2 regions of the Fructilactobacillus sp. YLN 2507 genome follow, and region 2 is predicted to be linked to the other one. Evidence: riboswitches for the same ligand, from Rfam matches in the RefSeq annotation. Region 2 holds a riboswitch; the other holds the start of a gene.
The links. A riboswitch is a leader RNA that binds a small molecule or an ion and turns the genes downstream of it on or off. The one in region 2 is predicted to bind lysine.

Region 1: linked by a shared signal. The riboswitch ahead of AC0GLY_RS01260 (amino acid permease) and the one ahead of lysA (diaminopimelate decarboxylase) in region 2 are both predicted to bind lysine.

Annotation. Positions count from the first base shown of each region.
Region 1 is NZ_CM184303.1:266,017-270,458, forward strand. It holds gene AC0GLY_RS01250 (amino acid permease) at 1-851, shown strand, start outside; gene AC0GLY_RS01255 (cysteine hydrolase family protein) at 884-1,441, opposite strand; lysine riboswitch at 1,547-1,719, shown strand; gene AC0GLY_RS01260 (amino acid permease) at 1,820-3,274, shown strand; gene AC0GLY_RS01265 (deoxynucleoside kinase) at 3,356-3,994, shown strand; gene serS (serine--tRNA ligase) at 4,255-4,442, shown strand, end outside.
Region 2 is NZ_CM184303.1:1,431,233-1,435,674, reverse strand. It holds gene dapF (diaminopimelate epimerase) at 1-607, opposite strand, end outside; gene AC0GLY_RS07245 (aspartate kinase) at 621-1,991, opposite strand; lysine riboswitch at 2,174-2,346, shown strand; gene lysA (diaminopimelate decarboxylase) at 2,452-3,750, shown strand; gene dapD (2,3,4,5-tetrahydropyridine-2,6-dicarboxylate N-acetyltransferase) at 3,763-4,442, shown strand, end outside.

The sequences.
Region 1 (4,442 bases), 320 kb from region 2:
TGAAACTTGCCATTATTGTGATTTTTGTAATTTTAGGAGCTTTTTACATTAAAACGAGTAATTATGTTCCCTTTTATCCGAAACAATTTCATGGAAGTCCGTTTGGAATGGGAGGGATCTCTACTGCCGCAGCAACCGTTTTCTTTGCTTTTATCGGGTTTGATGCTTTGGCTGCTAATTCGGCTGAAACCATTAATCCAAAGAAAAACGTGGTACGTGGTATTTTAGGAACGGTGATTATTGCAGTTATTCTGTACGTGGCCTTTTCATTGGTATTAGTTGGAATGGTTCATTATACTGATTTAAACGTCGATGACCCAGCTGCTTATGCTTTACATGTAGTTGGTCTTGATTCATGGAATAAACTGATTACCATTGGAGCCTTGTTTGGAATTTTCACTGCGATGGTTACCATGTTCTTTGGTGGATCCCGCTTGGTTTATGCCTTAGGACGTGATGGCTTGTTGTCGGAAAAAATGGGTAAAATTAACGATAAATACAAAGTACCACGTAATGCAATTGTGGTAGCGACAATTATTCAAGCAATTTTTGCTGGATTAGTTCCTTTAGAACAATTGGCCTCATTGATTAATGCTGGAACTTTATTAGCCTTTGCCTGCATCTCGTTTGGGGTGATTCCATTGCGTCGTCGGAAGGATATTAAAAACGATGGGTTCAAAATGCCTTGGTATCCCTATCTTCCGATTGCTGCTGCTTTAATGAGTATTTATTTCATTATTATGTTGCCAGATATGACTAAAGTTTCAGTGGGAATTTGGTTGGTGATTGGTTTAGTAACTTATTTTGTTTATGGGATTCGCCATTCTAAATTGCAACAACGGCAAAAATAAAAAGTCCTCCACTTAATGGAGGACTTTTTTGTTTATTGAACGATTTCAGCCCCGAGAGCCGTTTTCATATGATTTAAAGCAAAAGCTTGATTTTCACCCGTAAAACTAGCCACAGCAGGTTCGTGAATAATTACGTGATATCCTAAGTTATAGGCACTAATGGCAGTATGTAAGACACAAATATCACTGGAAACACCAACTAAATGAAGGGTTTTAATGTTTCGTTCGCGTAATCGTAAATCTAAATCAGTGCCGACAAATGAGCTATAACGGGTTTTGTCCATTAACCACACATTTTCGTCTGTTTGATGAGCTTCATACCAAGGTTTTAATTCACCAAACAATTGCCGTCCCCAGGTGTTTCGTTGGTTATGAGGTGGGAAAAGTTTCGTTTCTGGATGATACGGGTCACCCTTATGATGAACATCAGTTGGCAAAATCACAAACTGATTATTCGCATAAAATTGATTTGCTAAAGCCAAAATTTCTGGTTCACATGCTTGTGCTGGTTTACCAAGGGTGAGAGCGCCGTCATCTGCGACAAAATCGTTTGTATAATCAATAATTAAAAGTGCTTCCTGCTTTGACATCATGATCCTCCTTGATTAGTCGACTAGTTAAGTTGATCATACGCTCTTTTGGAGGCACTTGCATTTAGTTTAATAAAAACTTATACTGTTGATACACAAATAAAATATCTAAGAAGAGGAGCGACTTTTATTAGTAATGCTGTAGAGACTTACCAAGTCGATGAAGCAGGATGAAAGGAACTGTCGCCGAAATTAAATGAGTGGTAACCATTTGATTGGGGCTTGATTTAATAAATCAAGCACTGTCGCATTGAGAAATGCGGAGCGCTTTGCAGACTAATGAACGATTGTTTAATTAGGCTCTTCTGGATTAATTTCTTGAAGTGCCTTTTTTGATTAGTTTGATAGCCTTTCTTATTATATAGGAGGAATTTAGTAATGGCTGAAAAACAAGTTAAGCGTGGCTTAAAGTCGCGGCACGTTTCTATGATTGCCTTGGGTGGTTGTATTGGAACGGGGCTATTCGTTGCTAGTGGAGCAGCAATTCACAATGCAGGACCAGGGGGTGCCTTAGTTGCCTATATCTTAATGGGGATTATGGTTTACTTTTTGATGACCAGTTTAGGGGAAATGGCCACTAATTTACCAATTTCGGGTTCATTTTCGACGTATTCTGCTAAGTATGTAGATCCAGCATTAGGATTTGCAATGGGGTGGAACTACTGGTTTAACTGGGCGATTACGGTTGCGGTTGATATTTCGACGGTTTCTCTAGTTATGGCTTTTTGGTTTCCTCACGTTCAAGCATGGATTTGGAGTGCAATTGCTTTAGCTATTATTTTTGGAATTAACATTTTGGCAGTTTCTGCTTTTGGAGAAACTGAATTTTGGATGTCATTGATTAAAGTAATTACGATTTTTATTTTCCTTGGGGTTGGAGTTTTAACTATCTTTGGAATTATGGGTGGTCACGCTACTGGATTAAGTAACTTTACCTATAAAGATGCTCCCTTTGTGAACGGAATTCCCGGAATTTTAAGTGTCTTTGTGGTTGCTGGATTCTCTTTCCAAGGAACTGAACTAGTGGGAATTACTGCCGGTGAAGCAGATGATCCCCATAATAGTGTTCCTAAGGCAATTCATGAAGTATTTTGGCGAATTATTTTATTCTATGTCCTTGCTATCTTTGTAATTGCTGCTATTATTCCTTATACTAGTCATGATTTATTAGGTTCATCAGCCACTGATGTTGCAATCAGTCCCTTTACAGTTGTCTTTAAACGAGCTGGATTAGCTGCTGCTGCCAGTGTGATGAATGCTGTTATTTTAACGTCAGTGATTTCATCTGCTAACTCTGGGATGTATGCTTCTACTAGAATGCTTTACGCGATGGCTGATGAAGGATATGCCCCTAAAGTTTTTGGTAAAATAAGTAAAAATGGAATTCCAGTATTAGCATTACTTGCGACAACGTTGGTGGCATTACTCACTTTCTTAACTAGTTTTGTTGGTCCTCAAATTTATCTATGGTTAGTTGCTGCTTCTGGTTTAACTGGATTTATTGCTTGGTTTGGGATTGCGCTATCGCATTATCGTTTCAGGAGAGCCTTTTTGAAACAGGGTCATAAGCTTAGTGAGCTGAAATATCGGGCAACTTTGTTTCCACTAGGACCAATTCTTTGTTTGATTCTTTGTATCATTGTAATTTGTGGTCAAGATGTTGGAGCATTTGCGCACGGAGACTGGTTCCAAATTGCAGTGACTTATATTAGTGTTCCGTTAGTTATTGTTCTTTACTTTGGCTATAAGATTGTGAAAAAAACGCATATCATTCCATTAGATCAAGTGGATGTCAGCCCTGCTAAAGTTGAGAATGAATCAGACAAAAAATAAACTATTTAAATTAAAATAATCATAAAAATGGTACAATTAGTTTTGCTAGTTGGACCATTTTTTAATAGGGGAGATAATAAGATGATTGTTTTATCAGGAGCGATTGGTGCAGGGAAAACATCGTTAACAACTTTATTAGCAGAGCATTTAAAGGCTCCGGCTTTTTATGAATCAGTGGATGATAATCAAATTTTGCCGTTATTCTATAAGGATCCCAAAAAGTATGCTTTTTTACTTCAAATTTATTTTTTAAATAAACGACTGGATAGTATTAAAGAAGCTAATGCTAACCAATATAGTGTGATGGATCGCTCAATTTTTGAAGACTCGCTTCTTTTTCATTTAAATGCGGACTTAGGTCGTTCAACTGAGACCGAGGTTGAAATCTATGATTCATTATTGCATAACATGTTGGAACCAATCCCAGGTAGTGATTTTCAAAAAAATCCAGACTTATTAATTTATATTAAGGTTTCCTTTGAAACGATGTTGCAACGAATAAAAAAGCGAGGTCGTTCATTTGAACAAATTGAAACTGATGAAAGTCTTTACAACTATTACCAAGAATTAAATCAGCGTTACGTTAAGTGGTACGAGGCTTATGATAGATCACCTAAAATGATGATTGATGGAGATCAATATGATTTTATGGTAGATGGAACAGCTCGCGAGGAAGTCTTAGCTGCAGTCGACCAAAAACTTAAAAAAATATTAGGTTAATGCTAACTTATATTGTATAATTAAGAAAAATAAAACGAATGCATACCTATGAGTAGACTTACAGAGAGATAACGAGGCTGAGAGTTATCGTCGAAGATTCCAGTATGCAAAATGGGCAGTTAATCCTGCACGGCGATTCCGTTACTAATCAATAATTAAGGGCCTATCTATACTGGTAGGAACTTGGGTGGTACCGCGAACAAGAAAAGACCTTCGTCCCAATTGGAGAGGGTCTTTTTTCGTACAATGGAGGAAAAGCTATGTTAGATATGAAAATGATTCGGCAAAATGCTGATTGGTTTAAACAAAAAATGGCTGATCGTGGTATTGACGGTACAACTATTGATAAATTAATGGAATTAGACCAAAAACGGCGTGATTTAATTGTTAAAAGTGAAGCCCTTAAAGCTGAAAGAAACTCAGTTTCAGAAGAAATCTCGCAGCTTAA
Region 2 (4,442 bases):
CATCCGTAAAGTAGGGATTTTCTCCATTTAAGTAAGTTCCTAATTTTTCTAGCTTATCGGTCTTTAAAACGGCATCAGGAACAAAACTAATTAAATGCGGATTAGGCACAGCAATGGCAGTGAATTTTAATTGATCATCTAATTGAGGTAACATTTGATCATGAATTTCGTCGGTCCCTAAGTTTTCAAAGGGAAAATCTTTATGGTCAAATCGTACTGGGGAAATTTGGACTCCATAAGCAGGGACATGCCCTGCTAAATCAGGTTCCTTTTCAACATCCAAATCGGCATCTTGCGTTTCCACTTTGAACTTTGTTTTGCCAAATTTTTCGGCTAAATAACGAGTGATGGTTCGTAAACCATTACCACACATTGATGCTAAACTACCATCTGCATTAACAACGGTCATTTTTCCTAAACAATCAGGATGAGCAGATTCCTCAACGACTAAAATCCCATCAATATTGTTTAAGTTGGTGTTATTACTAGCTTTCATTGCGACTGCTAATTTTGAAATTTCCGTATAGTTAGGTTGTTTTTCAAATTGAGTAAGATCAAGAATGTAAAAAGTGTTTTCTGATCCATGGACCTTGAGTAATTTTGTCATAAGATTAGCCTTTCTAATCAAAAATTCGATTATTATCAAAAAAGTGTTGGTAAACTAATTTTACCGCTTGTTCGGCATCAGATTCATTCGTTCCTAACATAATTGCAATTTTGGAAGCTCCTTGATTGATCATGTGAATTTTAATTTTATGATCACTGAGAGGACGAATGATATCTTCAATGGTATGGGGACTTTTTTGCATTCCTTCACCAACAATCATAATAATGGCATAATCATCAATCCATTCCAATTGATCAGGCTCTAAAACGGTTTGAATTTCAGCACAGATTTGGTTGATTAGCTCAGGCGTAAATTGACGTTTATCAAAAATGATAGTTAAATCATCAATTCCAGAAGGCATGTGTTCGTAAGAGATATTGTATTTGTATAAAATTTTCAATAATTTGAGGGTAAAGCCAGTTTCCTTATTTAGCAAGTAACGGTGTAAATAAAGAGCTGCAAAGCGATTTGAACTAGCAACTCCTGTTACTAAGCCGCTGGGTGTGAAGTTTCGTTCAGGGACAATCATTGTTCCTGGTAAATTAGGATGGTTCGTATTGCGGACATTGATGGGGATTTCAGCATCAATTGCTGGTAAAATCGCTTCGTCATGAAAAACGGAAAAGCCAGCATATGATAATTCACGCATTTCACGATATGTCATTACTTTAATACTCTTTGGATTTTTAACCATTTGTGGATCAACGGAATAAATTGCATCAACATCGGTAAAATTTTCGTAGACATCGGCAGCTAATCCTTTCGCCACAATTGATCCAGTAATATCAGAACCACCACGGGAAAAAGTTGCAATTTTACCATTTTTTGTAAAGCCAAAGAAGCCAGGAAAAACTAAGTGTTGTTCGGAATTACGAAACTTAGTTAAGTTTTTATAAGTCTCAGCCAAAACGCTAGCGTCTTGTGCATTATCACTCACCAAAAAACCTACTTTTTGGGGGTCCATAAACTGGGTAGGAATGCCAATTTTGTTTAAAATTGCAGCTAACAAGAAGGCATTTAAATATTCCCCTTGAGCTTTAAAGGCAGCCATTAAGAATTCGTCATCCGCATAAGTTTGGGTTGGGAGCGCTTGGATTGTGGTTGCAATTCGTTCCATTACGTTTTCTGGTAGCTCAAAGTGGTCAGCAATGGCTTGGTAACGTTTAATAATTTCAGTTTGGGTCTTTTCCGAAGGTTCGTGACTTAGTACTTGATCCGCATACCTGATTAATAAATCAGTTACTTTAATATCACCCTTAAACCGAGTTCCAGGAGCAGAGACAACAACGGCTTTTCGTTCGGGGTCACTTTTAATAATTTTAATAATTTGTTCAAAATGGTCTGCATCAGCTAATGAGCTACCACCAAATTTTACAACTTTCATTTTTTCCACCTCGCAAATTTGTTAAACCGAAATTATCACTATTTTAACAGGTCGGCAACCCTTTTAGGGATAAAATACGACAATTATCCGGTTTAATATTATAGAAATAAATAAATTTACGAATGATACATTAAATCGAGGAAAAGTATTGACGAAAGTTGCTGAATTCGTTATGATTTAGTAAATCAAATAGAGGTCGCAAATAATAAGACTAGTTTGGGGAGTTCCCATTGGACTATGAAACAAACGAAAGGGTTATTTGCCGAAGCACTAAGTGAAATGGAGCTTAGTAAGCTGGGACATAGTTGAATAAACTATGGACTGTCGGATTTAATTCCGGGGAGCTATGTATAATCGATTCTGAAAGTGTTTTAAAGGAGTCTATTTTTGCGGAGCTGCCGCAAAATAGACTCTTTTTTTATAATTTCAATTTAATCGAAAAAAATTGGAGGATCCATACATGTTGGATAGCAACGAAGTTCAAGATAATCAATTAATAATCGGTGGAATTCCAGCGACTGATTTAGCCGCACAATATGGGACGGCGCTACAAGTTTATGATATTAGTAAAATCAGAAGTCAGATTCACGCGTTTCAACGCGTTTTTAAGGAAAATGACATTGATTATGCGGTTAGTTATGCCAGCAAAGCTTTTGCTTGTATCGCAATGTATCAAGTTTTAGCCCAAGAGGATGCTCATGCTGATGTGGTGTCTGGAGGCGAACTTTATACTGCGATTAAAGCTGGTTTCCCAATGGATCATGTTAGTTTTCATGGTAATAACAAGTCTCGCGAAGAACTGGAAATGGCCGTTGACCACCACGTCGGAGTGATTATCTTAGATAATTTTTATGAAATTCAATTATTAAGTGATGTGTTAGCTGAAAAAAACGCCACGACGGATGTTATGTTACGGGTTTCACCTGCTGTTTCGGCTCATACGCATGAATTTATTCAAACTGGTCAGCAAGATAGCAAGTTTGGCTTTGATATCTTAACTGGGCAAGCTGATGAAGCTTTACAACAAGTTTTAAAGGAGCCAAACATGAATTTAGTGGGGGTGCATTCTCACATTGGTTCCCAAATCTTTGAAACGGACGGTTTCAAGATTGAAACCGAAAAATTAGTTAAATTAATGCAACATTGGCATGATGATTTTGGTTACATGCCAAAAATTATCAACGTTGGTGGTGGTTTTGGAATTAAGTATACAGATGCTGATCATCCCATTCGTCCCGAAGATTTTGTACAACAAATTTTAACCACCTTACGGTGCGAAACCGAAAACCGAGGGTTACCACTTCCCGCTGTGTGGATTGAGCCAGGTCGTTCGATTGCCGGACCAGCGGGAACGACCCTTTACACGGTTGGATCAAGTAAAGCTATTCCAGAAATTAGAAAGTACGTCGCCGTTGATGGAGGAATGGGAGATAACATTCGTCCCGCTTTATATGGCGCTGATTATGATGCCGTGGTGGCAAATGATGTCCACGATGACAATGTTGAATTAGTAACGGTTGCTGGAAAGTACTGTGAATCTGGTGATATTTTAATCAAAGACATTGAACTTCCCGTTTTACATCCAGGGGATGTGATTGCAGTACTTGCAACCGGTGCGTACGGTTATTCGATGGCTTCCAACTATAACCTCAATCCACGGCCCGCTGTCGTCTTTGTAGAAAATAGTAAATCACAAATTGTAATTGAACGAGAAACTTATGCTGACCTAATTCATTTAGACAAAAACTTAGATATTTAAGAGGAGAAAAACATGACTGAACTAAACGCTCACGAAATTATTCAATACATCGCAAACGCTAAAAAGAAAACCCCGGTTAAAGTTTACTTAAAGGGTGATTTAGCGAAAATTGATTTTCCTGATACCATTACCACTTTTATCAATGGCAACACGGGGGTAATTTTTGGTGATTGGGCCGCAGTTGAACCGATATTAACTAATCACGCTGCACAAATCGAAGCTTCTGAAGTTGAAAGCGACGGCCGGAACTCAGCTGTCCCATTATTGAATACCAAAGACATTGATGCCCGAATTGAACCAGGTGCTGTGATTCGTGATCAAGTTAAGATTGGTAAGGATGCCGTGATTATGATGGGGGCTTTAATTAACATTGGTGCTGAAATTGGTGAAGCATCAATGATTGATATGGGTGCCGTGCTTGGTGGTCGAGCCTTAGTTGGAAAACACTGTCACATTGGGGCTGGAGCTGTGTTAGCGGGAGTAATTGAACCAGCTAGTGCCGAACCGGTTCGGATTGACGATGATGTTTTAGTGGGGGCTAATGCCGTTGTGATTGAAGGGGTTCACGTTGGAAAAGGTGCCGTTGTTGCTGCCGGTGCCGTGGTTACTGAAGATGTTGCTCCTTACACGGTGGTTGCTGGAATGCCCGCTAAAAAAATTAAGGATGTTAACCAACAAACCATCGATAAGAC